4 regions of the Pseudomonas sp. P110(2024) genome follow, and region 2 is predicted to be linked to each of the others. Evidence: riboswitches for the same ligand, from Rfam matches in the RefSeq annotation. Region 2 holds a riboswitch; each other region holds the start of a gene.

Region 1 (4,862 bases), on a different contig from region 2:
GCCGTTTTCCAACACCGACTCGGTGGCCGCCCGGGCCACGGCGGGCTCGTCCAGCTCGCGGGTTTCGCGGCTGACCAGGTAACCGACACGCCGCCGCGCCTCGGCCAGGTCCCCCTGGCGCAAGGCCTGGGCCACCGGCAGCACATGCTCGCCCAGGCTGCGCAGGCCCAGGGCGCAGTACAGCGCAAGCACATCCACCAGCCAGCCGATGTACGGCAGCCAGGACAGGATCAGCGCCAGCAGGGTCAGCGGCACCACCGCCAGGAACCACGCGGTGACGCCATGGCTGCGCCAGCCGCACCCACCGGCGTTGAAACGTTGCTCCAGGCGCGATGCGAAGTTGCCGAAGCCCACCAGCGGATGACGCCGGCGCGGCTCGCCCAGCAGCGCATCCAGGGCCACGCCCGCCACGGTCAGCAAGGCCACGCTCATGGACGCTCTCCCCAATGGTTCTCGTACAGCATCTCGCTCAAGGGCCGCTGTTCGGCCCAGTCTTCCAGCACCAGCATCGGCGCCGGATAGAACTCGGTCACCGGCCCCAGGCACAGCACCGCCATGGGCTTGGCGCCCGCGGGCATGCCCAGCAGTTCGGCCAGGGCCTCGGGGTCGAACAGCGATACCCAGCCCATGCCCAACCCTTCGGCGCGTGCCGCCAGCCACAGGTTCTGGATGGCGCAGGCCAGCGAGGCCAAGTCCATCTCGGGCAGGGTGCGGCGGCCGAAGACATGCGCCTCGCGCTTGTCCATCAACGCGGCCACCAGCACTTCGGCGCAGTCGTTGATGCCTTCGACCTTGAGCTTCATGAATTCATCGGAGCGCTCGCCCAGGGCCTCGGCGGTGCGCACCCGCTCCTGCTCCACCAGCGCCTGGATCCGCTCGCGCAAGGCACGCTGGCTGATACGGATGAACCGCCACGGCTGCATCAGGCCCACGCTGGGCGCCTGGTGGGCGGCGGCGAGCAGGCGTCCGAGCAACTCGGGGGCCACCTCGCCCCCGGCAAAATGGCGCATGTCGCGGCGTTCGCCAATGGCCCGGTAGATGGCCTGGCGTTCGGCTTCGCTGTAGGCGTGTCGGCTCATGGTCGCAGCAGCGCCGCCGCCGCGTCGGGGTTGGAGGGGAAGTAGAAGTGCACGTAGGAGGCGGTCAGACGCCCCAGACGATAGACCGCCTCGTTGCCCCGACCGCCGTTGGGGCTCTGGCCGCGGGCGATCGGCGCAAGCTCCGTGCTGGTCAGCGAGTGGTGGTAGGTGTGGCCTCGCAGGGTGCCTTCGGGTAGTTCGACCGCCTGCAGGGCCAGGGCCGCCAGGCGCTTCTGCATGGTCGCCTCGCCCGGCAGCAGGCCCAGCAGCGTGGCGCGCTCGCCCGCCACGTCGGTCAGCGCGTCGAGCAGGTAGAGCATGCCGCCGCACTCGGCCAGCAACGGCTTGCCGGCGGCATGATGGGCGCGGATCGCTTCCAGCATCGGCGCGTTGGCGGCCAGCGCCTGGTGATGCAGTTCGGGGTAGCCGCCGGGCAGGTAGAGACTGTCCACCACGGGTAGCTCGCGGTCATGCACCGGCGAGAAGAATTCCAGGTGCGCACCGAGGCCACGCAGCAAGTCAAGATTGGCGCCATAGGTGAAGGCGAAGGCCTCATCGCGGGCCACACCGATGCGCGCTCCGGCCAGCGACGCAGTCACATTCACAGGCTCAGGCTCGGCAAAACGGACCGGTGGCGGCAGCGCGGCATCGCAACTGGCGCCCAGGGCTTCGGCGGCGGCATCCAGGCGTGCATCCAGGTCGTTCAACTCGCTGGCCTGGACCAGGCCAAGGTGACGGCTGGGCAGTTCGATGCCGCGCTCGCGGGACAACCCGCCGTACCAGCGCAGGCCTTCGGTCAGGCTGCCTTCGAGCAGTTGCGCATGACGCAGGCTGCCGACCCGGTTGGCCAGCACCCCGGCGAACGGCAGGTCGGGCTGGTAGCGCGCCAGGCCTAGAGCCAAGGCACCAAAGGTCTGGGCCATGGCCGTGCCGTCGATCACCGCCAACACCGGCACGCCGAAGTGGCGCGCCAGGTCGGCGCTCGACGGCGTGCCGTCGAACAGGCCCATCACGCCCTCGATCAGGATCAGGTCGGCCTCGCCCGCCGCTTCCCACAACAGGCGGCGACTCTCCTCGGCGCCGATCATCCACAGGTCGAGCTGGTAGACCGGCGCACCGCTGGCGCGCTCGAGGATCATCGGGTCGAGAAAGTCAGGCCCGCACTTGAACACCCGCACCGTGCGCCCGAGGTTGCGGTGCAGGCGGGCCAGGGCGGCAGTGACCGTGGTCTTGCCCTGGCCCGAGGCCGGGGCCGCGATCAGCACGGCGGGACACTGGCGCGACTCACTCACAGTTCGACGCCCTTCTGCGCGCGGATACCGGCCTGGAAGGCGTGCTTGAGCATGCCCATCTCGGTGACGGTGTCGGCCAGTTCGATCATCTCCGGCTTGGCAGCGCGCCCCGTGACGATCACATGCTGCATCGGCGGACGCGCCTGGATATCCGATAGCACCTGGTCGAGGTCCAGGTAGCCGTGCTTGAGGGCGATGTTCAGCTCATCGAGCACGACGAACTGGATAGAGGGGTCCTGCAGCAACTGCCGCGACACCGCCCAGGCGGCCTCGGCAGCGGCGATGTCGCGCTGGCGGTCCTGGGTTTCCCAGGTAAAGCCCTCGCCCATCACGTGATAACGCACCTGCTCGGGAAATCGGCGGAAAAACAGCTCCTCGCCGGTGCTGTTGCGGCCTTTGATGAACTGCACCACGCCGCACTGCATGCCATGGCCAAGGGCGCGGGCAAGCATGCCGAAGGCCGAGCTGCTCTTGCCCTTGCCGTTGCCGGTCAGCACCAGCAGCAGGCCGCATTCATTGGGGGAATTGGCGATGCGCTCGTCGATGATCGCCTTCTTGCGCTGCATGCGCGCCAGGTGACGTTCGTCGCGTTCGATGGATTCGCTCATCAGGGGTCTCCGCAGGCTGTCGCAGCGGCGGCGACAGGTAAAAGGCAGGCAGACGAGGAGCGCGCAGGAGGCATGGCAAGGGCCACATCGCACCGCGCATCACCCTCCGTGATGCCGTTTGGCAGTGACAGGCCGGTCTCCGGGCTCATGAGCGGGCGCAGGCCCTGGCTACGCGCCTTCCCGGACATGGACATCCAGTGGCCTTGCGTAGCCGTCGACTCATCTACCGTTGCGGGGGCAGCGCCGGACTCGCGCCTACTGGCGCCCACCGGCTTCCCAGTTTCACCCTGCCGAACCGTAGCTCGCGGGGCACCTGAAGCACGCCGCGAAGGTTAGAGGGTTGCACCGGGAGCGTCAATCGAGCGAGGGCCGATCTGGCCTGGATCAATGGCCGATTCACCAGCTTGTGCCACACTCAGAGCAGTGATATCACATAGCTATCACCCGGCCGACCCGGATCACAATGACAAGGAGAGCGCAGCATGCAAGGCCTGATGATCAACAACCCGCGCCTGGAGTTCCTGCGCCCGGCCCTCGAGCGCTGGGTCGACTGCATCGACCGCTTCAACCAGTTGCAGGGCGACAACGAGGCGCCCTACTGGCACGGCACAGCCAGCAACGTCGGCCTGCTCGCCGCTGCCGCCTGGCAGGGTGAGTTGGTGGCGCTGGAACGGCACATGAGCAAGAAACAGCGCGACGAGGGCGAGCGCGACGGGCGCTGCGACCTGTCGATCAGCAGCGCCGAGGAGTCGCTGTACCTGCACGCTGGCCAGCGCTGGCCGCGCATCGCTCGCCTCGACCTGACAGCGGCCCTGCAGGAAACCGCCGCCCTGGCCAAGCCGATCGCGTATGGCAGCCAACTCAAGGCCGGGGCACTGTTCGTCACACCGTGGAAGGCCGGCCAGCATGCCAGCCCCGAGGAACTGCAGGACCTGGTGGACGATCTGCAGAAGCACACGGCCTGTGCGCTTGCCTGGTACTTCCCGTATGCCTACCGCAAGCTGCACAACGAACTGGGGCAGTACTATCCCGGAGTGGCGCTTCTGCTCAAACAGGCTTGATGCCAGCCAGGCAATACTGGACCAAGTTCATACCCTGCCCGCGCCGGTAGGTATCAGGGATTCTGCGCCAGATGCCCCGGCGGCAGCACCCGTTTGGCCTGGAGGTAGGCCTTGGCCCAGTAGCTGTTGGACAGGTAGTCCAGGCGCACGGTGCCGCCCGTCGACGGTGCATGCACGAAGCGCCCTTCACCGACGTAGATGCCGGCATGGCTGACCTGCGACCCGCCGCTGGTGGCAAAGAACACCAGATCACCCGACTGCAGCGAATTGATATCCACATTTGGCGCGCGCATGACGATCATCTCGCGAGTCGAGCGTGGCAGACTGATACCCGCCGCATCACGGTAGACATAGCCGATCAGGCCGCTGCAATCGAACCCGGCATCCGGTGTATTGCCACCCCAGCGATACGGTGTGCCCACCAGGCCGATGGCGCGAAACAATACATCGTCGGCCGCAGGCGACGAAGGCGCCTGATTGAACACCATCGGCTGTTTGGGCGTGGGCGCCGGCGCAGGTGCACGGCTGGAGCAGGCCGCAAGCAGGGCCACCAGGGAAAAGAATGCGAAGCGCGCCAACATCGCCATGATGCGAACGTCCTGTCGAAAATCCGACGGCCACGGCCGAAGGTAAAAAGAGTTGAGAATTTAGATTAGACGCTTTCTGTAAATGCGCACGGCGGCGAGCTTTTCAGCTACGCCGCCGTGCGAGGTTACAGCATTTTGATATCAAATCAATTGCGCGAGATCGTGGTCGGCGCCATGGCGAGCGCGCGTTTGGCCTCGATGAAGGTCTTGCTCCAATAGCGATCGCCCAGGCTGT
Region 2 (4,862 bases):
CAGCACATGGGCGATGAAACGACGGTCCTTGAGAATCACCGACTGCCGCTCTCCCGCGGCGCGGGCCGGGACCGCCGGCAGGGGTGGCAGCCAGGCCAACATCAGCAGCGCCACCAGCAGGCACAGCCCGGCGAGCAACCAGAAGCTGCCGCGCCAGCCAAGCAGCCCGGCAGCCAGGGTTCCCAGCGGGATGCCAAAGACGAACGCCGCGGTGATCCCCAGGTAGACCCGCGCCACTGCCCAGCCCTCGCGCCCCTGGCCGGCCAGTTGCCCGGCGCTTTCGCTGGCGGTGCCCCAGTACACCGGCAGTGCCAACGCGGCGAGGAACCGCGCCAGGGCCAGTACCCAGACGTTCGGCGCCAGCGCCGACAGCGCATTGGAGGCGGCGAACAGCAGCAGGATGGCGATGAACAGCCCCTTGCGTGGCAGGGCCGACAGCCAGGCGGTGAGCGGCGGCCCGAACAGCATCACGGTCACCGCGAACAGGGTGACCAACTGGCCCGCGCCTGCGACCGACAATCCAAGGTCGCGTGCCAGCGCGGGCAGTAGGCCAAGAATCAGGAACTCGGTGGTCAGCACCGCGAAGCCGCCGACGGCGAACAGGCCGATCGACAGCCCAGCACGCGGCGTCGGCCGCGCCAGGGTGGCATGGGTCAAGCTGGAGGTGGACATCTACTGCGATCCTCGATGAATGGCAGGCCAGCTTAATCTGGAATCTTGTTCAGATTACTGGTAGATATTCCCTTATCAAGTGAACCATATTCAGTAATCGCGAACCCATGCCATGTCCGCCTCGGAACGCCTGAAAGACATCGACTTCTTCGTCAGCGTGGCCAACGCCGGCAGCTTCATCGCCGCCGCCGAGCGCATGAACCTCACCAGCTCCGCCGTAAGCAAGGGCGTGGCCCGCCTGGAGAAACGCTTGCAGGTGCGCCTGTTCGAGCGCACCACCCGACGCCTGGCCCTGACCGACAGCGGCGCCGACTACTACCGCACCTGCACCCGCGTGCTGGCGGAGATCGAAGAGGCCGAACTGGCCCTCAACGACGAGCACAAGACCCCCTGCGGCAAGCTGCGCATCGACCTGCCGGCCACCTTCGGCCGCCTGCACGGGCTGCCCGCCGTGCTCGACTTCGCCGCGCTGCATCCGCGATTGCAACCGCACATCACCCTCTCCGACCGCTTCGTCGACCTGGCCGAGGACGGCATCGACATCGTCGTGCGCATCGGTGGACCACAGACTTGGCAGCCGGGCATCGAGCACCGCTACCTGGGCAGCCAGCGCCTGGTGTTCTGCGCCGCCCCCGCCTACCTCGCCCGGCACGGCACGCCCCGCGACCTACAGCAGTTGCAGGCCCAAGGCTGCGTGCTTTACGCCTGCGCCGACGGCAGCACGCCGGCCCTGCACTTCGCCGGTGCCCGTCCGGGCCTGGCGCAGCTGCGGCCGATGCCGGGCCGCCTGGCCATCGGCGATGCCGAGGGGCAGGCCCTGGCCATCAGCGCCGGGCACGGCATTGCCCAACTGCCGACCTGGCTGGTGCAGCGCCAGCTCGACGCCGGGACGTTGCAGCAAGTGCTGCCGGAGTACGCGATGGAGGGGTTGCCGATCAACCTGGCCTGGCGTCGCAACCGTGGGCATCTGCCCAAGGTGAGCGCGACGGTCCAGGCCCTGGCCGAGCGGCTGGGACCACTGATTCAGGGCTGATTCAAGTGGAGTGCCAGCGCATGGCTGTATCCAGGCACAAACAAATGAAATAAAATAACATTTCATTTGAATGATACCTCTGCCAGCGACCCTCCTCGATGACCAGCCTCCCGACCGCCCTCCCCAGCCAACGCCTGCACAGCATCGACGCGCTACGCGGCCTGGTGATCCTGTTCATGCTGCTGGACCACGTGCGCGAAACCTTCTTCCTGCACCGTCAGGTCAGCGACCCGATGACCATCGACGCGACCGACCCCAGCCTCTTCATCAGCCGCACCCTGGCGCACCTGTGCGCGCCGGTGTTCGTGCTGCTCACCGGGCTGTCGGCCTGGCTTTACGGCGAAAAGCACCAAGGCCGGGGCGATGCAGCGACGTTCCTGTTCAAGCGCGGCCTGTTCCTGGTGCTGCTGGAGCTCAGCCTGGTCAACTTCGCCTGGACCTTCCAGTTGCCACCGAGCGTGATCTACCTGCAGGTGATCTGGGCCATCGGCCTGAGCATGATCGCCCTGTCGCTGCTGGTGTGGCTGCCACGCCCGCTGCTGCTGGCCCTCGGCGCGCTGATCGTCGCCGGCCACAACCTGCTCGATGGCCTGCACTTCGCGCCGCACTCGGCGCTGCATGTACCCTGGGCGATCCTGCACGAGCGCAGCTGGCTGGAGCTGCCCGACGGCTTGCGCCTGCGTACCTCCTACCCGGTGCTGCCATGGATCGGCGTGATCGCCCTGGGCTACGGACTCGGCCCCTGGTTCGGCCGCGGCAGCGATGCCGGCGAGCGCCAGCAGCGCTTGCTGCTGGGCGGCATGATGCTGCTGCTCGGCTTTTTCGTATTGCGTATTAGCAACAGCTATGGCGAGGCGCCGTGGACGCTCTACGCCAGCGTCGGGCAGACGTTGATGAGCTTCTTCAACATCACCAAATACCCGCCGTCGCTGCTGTTCCTGGGCTTGACCCTGGGCGCTGGCCTGTTGCTGCTGCGCACTTTCGAGCGTGCGGGAGACGCCCGCTGGATCGGCCCGCTGGCAGTGTTCGGCGCCGCGCCGATGTTCTTCTACCTGCTGCACCTATATGTGCTCAAGCTGCTGTATGTGGCCTGCGTGGGGCTGTTCGGCCTGAACCAGGGCAGCCATTTCGGCTTCGACGGCATCGGCGCGGTGTGGCTGGTCGCGGTGCTGCTGGCGATCACCCTGTACCTGCCGGTGCGCGGCTTCGCCCGGCTCAAGGCGCGGCGGCGCGACATCGCCTGGCTCAAGTACCTGTAAAAGCGTTTTCACCCGATGGCCCGATGGTCTACCATGCCGCCCGCCGGTTTCCACACGGAATCAAAAGGGAATCCCGGGCGCGCCGAGGGCGGGCCAAAGGGAACTGCCCCCGCAACTGTAGGTGCCGAGCCTGCGCCATCGATGCCACTGGGTCTGCCGACCCGGGAAGGCCGGCGCCGGCCAGGACGCACCAGTCAGGAGACCTGCCGGCACGCGTTCACCAACCGGCGGGGTGTCCGGGATGGTCATCCGCCCCTGGCCGCGTGCTTGCCGCGCGACGCCTGGCGATGTCTGTCCGTGGGCCATTCCGTGCACCACCCGACAGGAGATCGCCCCACCATGCCGCACCGCCTCGCCACCCTGCTCGCCGGCCTGTCACTGGCGGGCCTGGCCCACGCCGACGCCACCCGCTACCCGCTGACCATCGACAACTGCGGCCTGCCGCAGACCTTCGCCCAGGCCCCACAGCGCGCGGTGACCATCGGCCAGGCCGGCACCGAGCTGCTCTATGCCCTGGGCCTGGGCGAGCGGCTGGCGGGCACCTCGCTGTGGTTCAACAACGTGCTGCCCGAGTTCAAGGCGCAGAACGACAAGGTCGAGCGCCTGGCCGACAACGAGCCGGGTTTCGAGGCGGTGGTCGGCAAGCGCCCGCAGCTGGTGACCGCGCAGTTCGAATGGATGGTCGGCGCCCAGGGCGCAGTCGGCACCCGCGAACAGTTCGCGGAGCTGGGCATTCCCACCTATCTGCTGCCCTCGGACTGCGAAGGCAAGGACAACCTGGTGGGCGCCGACGGCACCCGCCTGCAGCCGTTCAGGATCGACACCCTCTACAAGAGCGTCAGTCAGTTGGCCGAGATCTTCGACGTGCAGGATCGCGGCGAACGCCTCAATGCCGAGCTCAAGGGCCAGCTGGACCAGGCCCGGCAACGCCTGGCCGGCCAGGACCTGAGCCACACCAGCGCGCTGTTCTGGTTCTCCAGCGCCGACCTCAAGGTCGACCCTTACGTCGCTGGTCGCCAGGGCGTGGCCGACTTCATGCTGCAGACCCTCGGCGTACGCAATGTGGTGGAGTCCAGCGAAGAATGGCCGGCGGTGGGCTGGGAGACCCTGGCCAGGGCCAACCCCACCTGGCTGATCGTGGCGCGCATGGACCGCCGCCGCTACCCCGCCGACGACTACCAGAAAAAGCTCGAGTTCCTGCGCAGCGACCCGGTGACCCGCAACATGGACGCGGTCAAGCAAGGCCGGATCATCGTCCTCGACGCCGACGCCATGCAGGCCGGCATCCGCCTGTTCCGTGGCCTGGAGGTGCTGTCCAGCGCCTTTGCCAGTGGTAAAGCGCCACAACCATGAACCGTTTGCTGCCCATCAGTGCCTTCGCGCTGTTCGCTCTGTGCCTGGCCATGCTCGCCGGGATCGCCATCGGCGAGACGCGGATCAGCGCCGAGGTGGTCTGGCAGGTACTGGCCAACCAGCTGTGGCAGGCCGGCCATGCGCTCGACCCCATCGACGCCGGCATCGTCTGGAACTACCGCCTGCCGCGCACCCTGGTGGCCGCCGCCTGTGGCGCGGGGCTGGCGACCTGCGGGGTGATCCTCCAGGCGCTGCTGCGCAACCCGCTGGCCGAGCCGTACCTGCTGGGCCTGTCGGCAGGCGCCTCGACCGGTGCCGTGGCGGTGGGGCTGTTCGGCCTGGGCGGCGCGGTGCTGTCGCTGTCGGCCGGTGCCTTCATCGGTGCGCTGGCCGCGTTCGCCCTGGTACTGGTGCTGTCGCGGGCCAGCGGCAGCCGACACGACAATGCGCAGGTGATCCTCGCCGGCATCGCCGGCTCGCAACTGTTCAACGCGCTGACGGCGTTTCTGATCACCAAGTCGGCCACCGCCGAACAGGCCCGGGGC
Region 3 (4,862 bases), on a different contig from region 2:
CAGCCGCTCGACCGTCAGGCGCGGGTCGCCCAGGTGCTCGTTGAGCCACAGGTGCAGGGCCTCGAAGGCGGCGCTGTCCTCGCCCTGGGCCTTGAGCAGTTCGCTGAACTGCGCCTGGCCGCCGGGGCGCTTGAGGAACACCACCAGCTCGCGGGCCACCTGCATGGCCACCTCGCGGCCACAGTCGGCCTCGACCAGGGCCAGCGCCAGGTCGATGCCGGCACTGACCCCGGCCGAGGTCCACACTTGGTCCTGTTGCACGAAGATCGACTCGGCGTCCACTTCGATGGCCGGGAAGCGCCGGTGCAGCGCATCGCACATCGCCCAGTGAGTGGCGGCCCGGCGTCCGTCGAGCAGCCCGGCGGCGGCCAGCAGGAAGGTGCCGCTGCACACCGAGGCGGTGCGTCGGGCGCGTTGGGCGGCCTGGGCCAGCCAGGCAACCAGCTCGGCATGATCGGGGAGGGTGCGGACGATCTCCGGCGCGCCGGGCACCACCAGGGTGTCGAAGGGTTCGCGCAACCAGGGCGCCAGTGGCTCGGTACCTACCGCCAGGCCCTCGGCGGTCGGCACCAGGCCGCCCTCGAGGCTGGCGGTGACCAGGCGGTAACCTGGCAGGCCGCGGGCGGCGCGGGCCTTGGTCGCGGCCCAGAAGACCGTCTGCGCGCCGGTGAGGTCGAGCAGGCCCATCTGCGGGTAGGCGAGGAACAGCAAGGTGCGCGGCTGATCCAGGGCGTGCACGGGTGGGGTGGGGATCGGCGGGATGTCGGTCATGGCACGCTGCTTGTGATGAAGGCGTAGGCCCTAGTCGAGCAGGTGGCACGGTGCTGATCAAGCACCGTGCGACGAACGCTGGAGTCCGCCTCAGAAGCGGTAGTCGACCGTGGCGAAATACGAGCGCGGCGTGCCCAGCAGCCATTGCTCGCCGCTGTAGCTGGACTGGGCGTACTGGCGGTCGAACAGGTTGTTCAACTGCAGGCCCAGGCGCACGTCGGGCAGCACCTGCCAGCCCAGGTTGGCATCGACCACGGTATAGCCCGGCACGCGCTGGTCGTTGGCCGCGCTGGCGCAGCGCTCATCCACGTAGCGCAGGCCGATGCCGGCATCCACGGTCTGGCCGAAACCTTTGCTCAGCCACAGGTTGGCGGTGCGTCGCGGCACGTCCTGCGGACGGTTGCCGGCGCGGTCGTGGACCGTGCCGTTGTCGCCTTCCTCGAGAAAATCATCGTACTTGGCCCGCACCAAAGCGGCATTGGCCGAGAGCTGCCACTGGTTGCCCAGCGCCAGTTCCAGGCTGGCCTCCAGGCCGTCGGAGGTCTGCTGGCCGGCCTGCTGGCTGTCGTGGGTGAGCGGGTTGTACACCGGCAGCTTCTTCTTGACGATGTGATAGGCCGCCAGCGTCCACTCGCCACGGGTATCCCAGAAACGTTGCTTGAGGCCTACCTCGGCCTGCTTCGCTTCGGTCAGTTCCAGGCGCTTGTCCGGGCGCTGGGTGAGCAGGTCGCCGACGCCGTCCTCGCTGGTCGAAAACTGCCCATACAGCGACAGGTCGTCGGTGACAGCGAACACCAGGCCGGCGCGCCAGTTGCCGCCCTGCAGGCTGCGGTCGCTGCGGCTGTTGTTGGCCAGGTCGTCGCGGTCGATGTGATTCTGGTCGCGGCGAATGCCGGTGACCAGTGCGAGGCGGTCGGTCAGCTGGGTGCGGTTTTCGGCGAACAGGGCGAAGGTGTCGACCTTGGACAGCGTTTGTGCGCGGGTTGGGCTGAGGCTATGGAAGCCGCCCGGAGCCGGATGCCACGGGTCGAGCGGGTCGCTGCCGCCATCGCGGTAGGGCGAGTTGCTGTCGACGTTGAAGCGGATGCGGTTGTACTCGGCGCCGACCACGGTTTTGCTGTCCAGGCCGAACAGGCCATGGTCGAAGGTGAAGCTCTGGCGATCGCCGAGCTGCTCCTGGTTATGGCGAATCTCGAGGAAGCTGCCGCGCTGGATCACGCCGTTGGCGGCGTCCCAGGTGTAGGACTCGGCATTGCGCCACTGGCGGCGGCTCTTGATGTAGTACAGCTGGTTGCTGGCACTGACGCGGTCGCTGAGGGGCCAGTCGGTGGTCAGGCGCGTCCACTCGTCGTGGTAGCGCTGCTCGTCGTTGCTGACGTTGTAGTTCTTGCGCCGCACGCTGCTGCGCAGGTGCCCATCGATCAGCGGGGTGCCGTAGTAGTTGGCCGGTTGCGCATCGCCGCGTTCGTGGGCGAGGGTAAAACTCAGGTCGTCGCTGGCATCGAAGCGCAGGGCGGCGCTCAGGGCCAGGCTGCGCGAGTCGGTGCGGTCGACCCAGCCGTTGCTGGCCTGCTGGTTGAGGGTCACGCGGTAGCTCAGGCGCTCGCTCAGGCTGCCGCCGCTGTCCAGGCCCAGCTGCTGGCGGTCCCAGGAGCCGTAGCCCAGACGCAGATGGTTGCGGATCTCGCCAGCGAACGGCTGCTTCGGCACCACGTTGACCACCGCGCCGGTGGCGCCTTCGCCGTACAGCACCGAGGCGGGGCCGCGGATCACGTCGATCCGCTCGACCATCCACGGATCGACCGGGAAGGTCAGGGTGCCGGCACCGGCGTACAGGCGCGAGCCGTCGAACAGGGTCATCACCGAACTCTGCCCGGTGAAGCCGCGGGCCGACAGGCCGGTGCCGCCGTCGCCCGGCGTGCCGATGAAGGTAAGGCCCGGCGAGCGGGTCACGGCGTCCTGCACGGTGAGGTTGTTGCGCTGCTGGATCTGCGCCTCGGTCAGGCTGCTGGTGCTGGCCGGGGTGTCCAGGGCGCTGAGGTTCAGGCGCGAACCGGTCGGGGACGGGGTGGCCAGGTCGATGGCCTGTGGCTCGCGGGTGTCGGTGATTGCCGTGGAGGGCAGGGTGAAGGGCGTTACTTCATGATCGTCGGCCAGCGCCGGCAGGGACACGGCCAGGCAGGCCGCCAGGGTGTGAAGCTTGTTGATTCGGGACATGTCGTTCCACTGCTGCAGGAAGAAATGGATCCCGGTGGAAAACACGCAACGGTCAAGCGCACGCAGGCGCGCACGCGGATACCGGCCTGCGCCCGCCCACCGCGGGTTGCCAAGTAGCGTCTCAGGCCGGTCTCCGGGCTTGCGAGGGGCATGAAGCCTTCACCTTCCCATGCGTGCGCACAGTGGTCTGTCGAAGGATTCACTCGCTTACCGTTGCGGGGGCAGCGCCGGACTTGTCGTGACAACGACGCACCGGCTTCCCGTTTCACCCTGCGCACGGCGGCGCAGGACACCTGAAACTGGCGCGCATCTGACCATTGAACGGGCAGTGAGTCAATCGTTCGAGTGGGTGGGGAAACTGTGACGGACAGGGCGGTTTAGAGCGGTTTGCCAAATTTTTTCGAACTTTTGCCAAGCCCGTTGTCTCGAACCGGTCGTTCGCCATTCATTCACGTCATGGAGACTTTTGCGAATGTTTACCCGTAACCTGCTGCGCCACGCCTGCCTGCTTGCCCTGCTCGGTGCCCCTCTGGCTGCCACGGCGGCACCGAGTACCGACCCGCTGTTCACCCTCGGCTTGCTGGGGTCCTACGACAAGTTCAAGTTCGAGGGAGGAAGCGAATCGGACAAGGAACACATGGGCCAGGGCGGTGTGTTCGCCACGTTCGGCAACAAGATGACCGCCGAATCCGGGTTCATCTACCAGATCGGTGCCGAGGCCAAGTATGGCAAGAAGAACGACAACAAGCTCAAGGAAGCCCAGGCCGACCTCGACCTGGGCTGGCGCGCCGCACTGGATGCGCGCAACTTCGTCGACCTGACGGTGGGCGGCGGGTACAGCTGGACCCGCTTCGAGCCCGAGATCAACGATCTTGATACACGGCTGACCTACAAGTCGCCGTTCGCCAAGGCAGCGCTGGGCTACAACCACCAGTTCGACGCGTCGACCCTGCGCGTGGAGGTGGGCGCGCGCCACACCATTGATGGCCGCGCGCGGCTCAAAGTCGATGATTTCGGCAGCGACAGCGTCGACATGAAGGACCGCACCAATCCGTATGCGGAGGTCACGCTGCTGATGAACCAGCAGGGCGGCATGCCGGTGCAGGTGGGGGCGTACTACACCCGTACCGAATACAAGCTGGACGAGGATACACCGGTGGCCGACAACACCAAGCTCAAGCGCGACGAGTTTGGGGTGAAGGTGGGGTTGGCGTTCTGATCGGTTGAGCCTGCGCTGATTCCGTCGCGGGGCAGGCCCGCGATGGATTCAGCTGCCTCTTATCGCCCGCGTCGGCGCGACACCCGCGCCTCGATGTTCTTGCGCCCGATCAGCAGCGCCGGTTTTTCCACGACCGGCTCATCGGCCAGCCACTTGTACATCACCAGGCAGTCCACCAGGCCCAATTCGGCATGGCGGTATGCCTTGGGCAGTCGCCCGACGGTCTCGAAACCGAGCTTGTGCCAAAGCGCCACGGCCACCTCGTTGCTCGCTACCACCGAGTTGAATTGCAGGGCCAGGAAGCCCTCCTGGCGCGCCAGCTTCTGCGAGTGCTCGCACATCAGCCTGGCCACGCCCCGGCCGCGTGCCTGTTCGCAGACCATGTAGCCGCAGTTGCCGACATGTCCCCCGGGGCCGGCGGCATTGGCCTTGAGGAAGTAGGAGCCAAGCAGCACGCCGTCTTCATCGGCCACCAGTGTGCGCAGCGGGGTTTCCAGCCACAGCCGGCGCGCCTGGTCGAAATCCAGGGCGGGGTCGAAGGCGTAGGTCTGGCGGGCCTGGACGATGGCCTGGAAGGTCGGCCAGAAGCGCTCGAAGTCTTCCGGGGTCATGGGGCGGATCTGGATCATGGTGGTTCCTGCACGGGCTGAGGCGC
Region 4 (4,862 bases), on a different contig from region 2:
AATGTGGTGGTCATCGACCAACAGCACGGATGTCATTCAGGTAGCTCCTGTCAAAGTGCAGCCCGCTTCCAGCCTATGATCAAAGGCGCTGAGCAGCGGACTTGCTGGGCAGCGCGCACCTTACGGATATTCAGGAGCCTTGGTAATAGGCGAGTATAGGTGTGTTGAAAAACCTGCACAAACCTGTAGAAAAGTCCTACAAACGAGGTTCAGGCGCAGGGCGCGTGCGGCTTGTGCACACGCTGTGTCGAGGCGGGATTGTTGTCCAGCACCTTGCCGGCGCGGGAGGGGCGGGCAACCAGCTGGCCGCCGCAGTTCGGGCAGCGGTGGTGGAAGTGCCGGTCGTTGCAGGCTCGGCAGAAGGTGCACTCGAACGAGCAGATCAGCGCATCTGGGCTTTCGGCCGGCAGGTCGGCGTCGCAGCATTCGCAGTTGGGGCGCAATTCGAGCATGGTCTTGGTTTCCTTCCAGTTGGAAAACCCAGTGTGCTACGCCGCGCCCCGGTCGGCAATCGCTTCACGTGCCTGGACGGTAAAGGTGGGCGTGACCAGCGCGGTACAGGGCCGAGTCGGCGAATGGCGCGTCTCCCAGCACATGACCGACCAGGATCAGCGCGGTACGCCGAAAATCCTTGGCGGCAACGCGCTCGCAGATATCGGCCAGCGTGCCCTTGACCCAGTCCTGGTCCGGCCAGGTGGCGCGATGGACCACCGCTATCGGGCAGTCGACGCCATAGTGTGGCAGCAGCTCCTGGACGATGCGGGCCAGGTGGCGCACCCCCAGATGGATGGCCAGGGTACTGCCGTGGCGGGCCAGGTCGGCCAGTTGCTCACCGGCCGGCATTGGCGAACGGTCGCCAAAGCGGGTGAGGATCACGGTCTGCGCCACATCGGGCAAGGTCAGCTCGCAGCCGAGCAGCGCGGCACTGGCGGCGGTGGCGGTGACGCCGGGGACGATCTGGTAGTCGATATCCAGTTCGCGCAAGTGGCGGATCTGTTCGCCGATGGCGCCATAAAGGCTGGGGTCGCCGCTGTGCACGCGCGCCACGTCCTCGCCGTTGGCGTGAGCCTGGCGCATCGCCTCGACGATCTGCTCCAGGTGCAGTTCGGCGCTGTTGATTACCGTGTGCGCCTGGTGACCTTCCAGCACGGCGGCGGGGACCAGGGAGCCGGCATAGACGATCACTGGGCACTGGCGGATCAGGCGCTGGCCCTTGACCGTGATCAGCTCGGGATCGCCGGGGCCGGCGCCGATGAAATAGACCGTCATGGGGGTTCCTTGTATAGAAGAGTGGCGGATTATCCGCCGATGGCCAGGGCCAGGGTAGCGCTGCCGAGGACCTGCCTCGGCACGTGCAGGCGGCCGTTATCGCCGGCCAGGGCCAGTGCGGCGCTTTCGGCGACGCCCCAGCAGCCTGTCTGCGCGTACGCCGTGGGCGAACGCTGGCTGAGCTGCGCTTCGAAAACCAGTAGATGCGCGGCATCGAAACAGATGTACGGCAGCCCTAGGCGCTCGGCCAGTGCCAGCAGGCCGGGCTCGCGGGCCTTGGGCTCGATGCTGGCAATGCCGCGCAGGGCCGAGAGGGGCAGGGCGTTGCGGGTGAGGGTCTGGCGCAGCAATACCGCCAGGGTCTCGACCGGGCAGCCGCGGCGACAGCCAAAGCCGGCGTACAACGCCGGCTGAGCAGGCAGATCGCGCATCAGGCCTGGCTGGAGCGACGGTACAGCCAGGCGCTGAGCAGGCCCAGGGCCAGCCAGAACGCGGCGTTGGTCAGCCAGGAAGCGATCTTGAACTGGGTCTCGAGGGCTTGCGGCGCAAGGCTTTCATGCACGGCCGGCTGTGGCGCGCCGATCAGGTGCGGGATCACCAGCAGAGCGGCACCCAGCGCCTTGAGCAGCCAGTGCCGGGCGAACACCAACAACGCCAGGCCGGCGGCGGTGGCCGCTGCGGTGCCGATCCACCAGGTCTGGCGCTGACCGAGGTCGGCGGCGGCGGTGCCGGGCAGTTCCGGTGGCAGGCCAAGGGTCGGCGCCAGGCAGAACACGGCAAAGCCGGCCAGGCCCCACAGCGCGCCGGTGGCCACGCGGTTCGGTTCACGCAGGCCGTAGAGAGCGACCAGGATCAGGGCGAAACCGACGGCGACCACCAGGTTGCCACCGGTGGTGGACAGCACGCGCTGCCAGCCGTCTTCCGGCGACCAGGCTTCGGCGCTGTGCTCATGCTCGTGGGGCGCGGTGGCGTCGCCGTGCTCATGGTGTTCGTCGACCGGGGCGGCGGACTCGTAGGTTTCCGCCTGGAGAATCAGTGGGGTGACCCAGAAGCTTTGCAGCAGGGTCAGCAGCAGGGCCGCGAGCAGGCCGCTGAAGCCCGCGGTACGGGCGATGCGCGTAATCATGCGGGTTTACTCAGTGGCAAGGGAAGGCGGCGCTGTGGCGGGTATCGTGGGCAGCGTTGTGCACTGCCTCGATGTGCGAGAAACCGGCGAAGTACACCAGGCACAGGCCCAGCAGGCTGGCGCCGACCGCGACGATCAGTCGCTGGCTGAGGCTGACGGGGGTGGCGATACTGTGTTTGGCGCTGGTGATGGGCATGACGCGTTCCTCTGCTGCTTTTGTTGTGGCAACGGACATGCGCGACGACCCCGGGCACGATTGGCCCAGGTGATACGACGACGCCCGCCCACCGCGGGGTGTACTGTGAGCACGTGTCAGGCCGGTCTCCGGGCTGGCGAGGTGGAGCAGGACTCCGTGGGGCGTCACCTTCCCATGCCTTACTGTTGGCACAGTGGTTCGGACGCTTCTCTCGCTTACCGTTGCGGGGGCAGCACCGGCCTTGTCGGCTCCTTAGCAATGGAGGCGCGACGCACCGGTTTCCCGTTTCACCCCCGTCGGGGGCACCTGAACGCAATGCGCTAGCAAATCACGGGGCCGGGCCCGCGTCAATCGCCATGGCGGTTGACCGCCAGGCAGGCACTGCGTAGCCTTGCCGCTGCGAGGTTCTCGGGCGTTGGCCCGAGCTAAGACGGGAACGCGGTACAAGCCGCGGCTGCCCCCGCAACTGTAAGCACTGAAGGGTTCGGCACAGCCACTGCGCAGGCGCGCGGGAAGGCGCCGGCCCACCGGCCAGCGAGCCGCAGCGGTGCGAGCCAGGAGACCTGCCTCGTGACGTTTTCGACTTTCAACCGGGCGGGGTGATCCGGTGGCGAACGCGCCAGGCCGGCAGGGCCGTGGCTGTCGTCCTGCATGCCCGCGCCATTGCTGCCAAGGGCATCGCGACATGAAAACACTGGCCAAGCTTCCCGTCACCATCGTTACCGGCTTCCTCGGCTCGGGCAAGACCACCTTGCTGCGCCATATGCTCGACAACGCCCAGGGCCGCCGCATCGCGGTGATCGTCAACGAATTCGGCGAGCTGGGCATCGACGGCGAGATCCTCAAGCAGTGCAGCATCGGCTGCACCGAGGAAGAGGCCAACGGCCGCGTCTATGAGCTGGCCAACGGTTGTCTGTGCTGCACCGTGCAGGAAGAGTTCTTCCCGGTGATGCGCGAGCTGGTGGCCCGTCGCGGCGACCTCGACCACATCCTTATCGAGACCAGCGGCCTGGCCTTGCCCAAACCGCTGGTACAGGCCTTCCAATGGCCGGAAATCCGCAACGCCTGCACCGTCGACGCGGTGATCACCGTGGTCGACAGCCCGGCCGTGGCCGCCGGCACCTTTGCCGCCTACCCGGAGCAGGTCGATGCCCAGCGCAAGCTCGACCCCAACCTCGACCACGAGTCGCCGCTGCACGAGCTGTTCGCCGACCAGCTGGCCAGTGCCGACCTGGTGGTGCTGAACAAGGCCGACCTGATCGACGCCGAGGGCCTGGCCAAGGTCCGTGCCGAGGTGGCCGAGGAACTGCCGCCGGCGGTCAAGGTGATCGAGGCCAGCAGCGGCCGCCTGCCGCTGGAAGTGCTGCTGGGCGTGGGCGCCGAGTCCGAGGTGCATATCGATGGTCGCCGTACCCATCACGACTCGCATCACGACGGCGATGACCATGACGACCATGACCACGACGCCTTCGACTCGATCTCCATCGATCTGCCCGAGTCCGACGAGAGCCTGCTGCTCGACGCCCTGACCCAGCTGGTCACCGAGTTCGGCATCCTGCGCGCCAAGGGCTTCGCCGCGATTCCCGGCAAGCCGATGCGTCTGCTGATCCAGGGGGTGGGCACCCGCTTCGACAAGCATTTCGACCGCGCCTGGCGTAGCGATGAACCACGGATCACCCGCCTGGTGCTGATCGGCCAGGCGCTGGACGCCGCACAGCTGGAAGCGCGCCTGCGCCAGGCCCTGGGCGCCTGATCCATGCACCTGCTGCGGACCCAACCCGGCGGCTTCGTGCCGGACGACAGCATCGCCGACCTCGGCCAGACCCCCGCCGACCTGGTGATCCTCTGCAGCGGTGATTCACACCTGGCGCTGCTCGCCGAAACCGCCGAGCAGCTGCCGGCGCACTTTCCCAGCGTGCGCCTGGCCAACCCGATGCAGGTGCAGAACCATGCCTCGGTCGACGTGTATGTCGACCAGGTGCTGCGCCATGCCAAGGTGATCCTGGTGTCGCTGCATGGCGGCGTCGGCTACTGGCGCTATGGTGTCGAGCAACTGGTCGAACTGGCGGAGCGTGGGGTCGAGCTGATCCTGGTGCCCGGCGACGACCGCCCCGATCCTGAGCTTACCGACCTGGGCACGGTCCGCGGCGAACAGGCCGAGCGCCTCTGGCACTTCCTGCGCCAGGGCGGCAAGGCCAACGCCGTTAACCTGTTCAACTGCCTGGCCAGCCAATGGCTGGGTTGTGATTACCCATGGGATGAGCCGCAGCC

What was found. A riboswitch is a leader RNA that binds a small molecule or an ion and turns the genes downstream of it on or off. The one in region 2 is predicted to bind cobalamin.
Region 1: linked by a shared signal. The riboswitch ahead of cobO (cob(I)yrinic acid a,c-diamide adenosyltransferase) and the one ahead of AC25ND_RS07675 (ABC transporter substrate-binding protein) in region 2 are both predicted to bind cobalamin.
Region 3: linked by a shared signal. The riboswitch ahead of AC25ND_RS24725 (TonB-dependent receptor) and the one ahead of AC25ND_RS07675 (ABC transporter substrate-binding protein) in region 2 are both predicted to bind cobalamin.
Region 4: linked by a shared signal. The riboswitch ahead of AC25ND_RS22770 (CbtB domain-containing protein) and the one ahead of AC25ND_RS07675 (ABC transporter substrate-binding protein) in region 2 are both predicted to bind cobalamin.

What each region holds. Positions count from the first base shown of each region.
Region 1 covers NZ_JBLIYT010000015.1:115,724-120,585, forward strand. Annotated here, with positions in the region: gene cbiB (adenosylcobinamide-phosphate synthase CbiB) at 1-432, opposite strand, end outside; gene bluB (5,6-dimethylbenzimidazole synthase) at 429-1,079, opposite strand; gene AC25ND_RS22365 (cobyrinic acid a,c-diamide synthase CobB) at 1,076-2,371, opposite strand; gene cobO (cob(I)yrinic acid a,c-diamide adenosyltransferase) at 2,368-2,979, opposite strand; cobalamin riboswitch at 3,093-3,311, opposite strand; gene AC25ND_RS22375 (hypothetical protein) at 3,462-4,040, shown strand; gene AC25ND_RS22380 (C40 family peptidase) at 4,094-4,627, opposite strand; gene AC25ND_RS22385 (C40 family peptidase) at 4,774-4,862, opposite strand, start outside.
Region 2 covers NZ_JBLIYT010000004.1:80,421-85,282, reverse strand. Annotated here, with positions in the region: gene AC25ND_RS07690 (MFS transporter) at 1-672, opposite strand, end outside; gene AC25ND_RS07685 (LysR family transcriptional regulator) at 785-1,705, shown strand; gene AC25ND_RS07680 (acetyltransferase domain-containing protein) at 1,804-2,964, shown strand; cobalamin riboswitch at 2,992-3,189, shown strand; gene AC25ND_RS07675 (ABC transporter substrate-binding protein) at 3,304-4,317, shown strand; gene AC25ND_RS07670 (FecCD family ABC transporter permease) at 4,314-4,862, shown strand, end outside.
Region 3 covers NZ_JBLIYT010000019.1:48,427-53,288, forward strand. Annotated here, with positions in the region: gene AC25ND_RS24720 (GlxA family transcriptional regulator) at 1-771, opposite strand, end outside; gene AC25ND_RS24725 (TonB-dependent receptor) at 862-2,988, opposite strand; cobalamin riboswitch at 3,096-3,300, opposite strand; gene AC25ND_RS24730 (outer membrane beta-barrel protein) at 3,461-4,207, shown strand; gene AC25ND_RS24735 (GNAT family N-acetyltransferase) at 4,267-4,836, opposite strand.
Region 4 covers NZ_JBLIYT010000016.1:37,921-42,782, reverse strand. Annotated here, with positions in the region: gene AC25ND_RS22795 (response regulator transcription factor) at 1-36, opposite strand, end outside; gene AC25ND_RS22790 (DUF1272 domain-containing protein) at 210-452, opposite strand; gene cobM (precorrin-4 C(11)-methyltransferase) at 517-1,269, opposite strand; gene AC25ND_RS22780 (cobalamin biosynthesis protein) at 1,299-1,700, opposite strand; gene AC25ND_RS22775 (CbtA family protein) at 1,700-2,395, opposite strand; gene AC25ND_RS22770 (CbtB domain-containing protein) at 2,406-2,591, opposite strand; cobalamin riboswitch at 2,694-2,915, opposite strand; cobalamin riboswitch at 2,977-3,176, shown strand; gene cobW (cobalamin biosynthesis protein CobW) at 3,277-4,344, shown strand; gene cobN (cobaltochelatase subunit CobN) at 4,348-4,862, shown strand, end outside.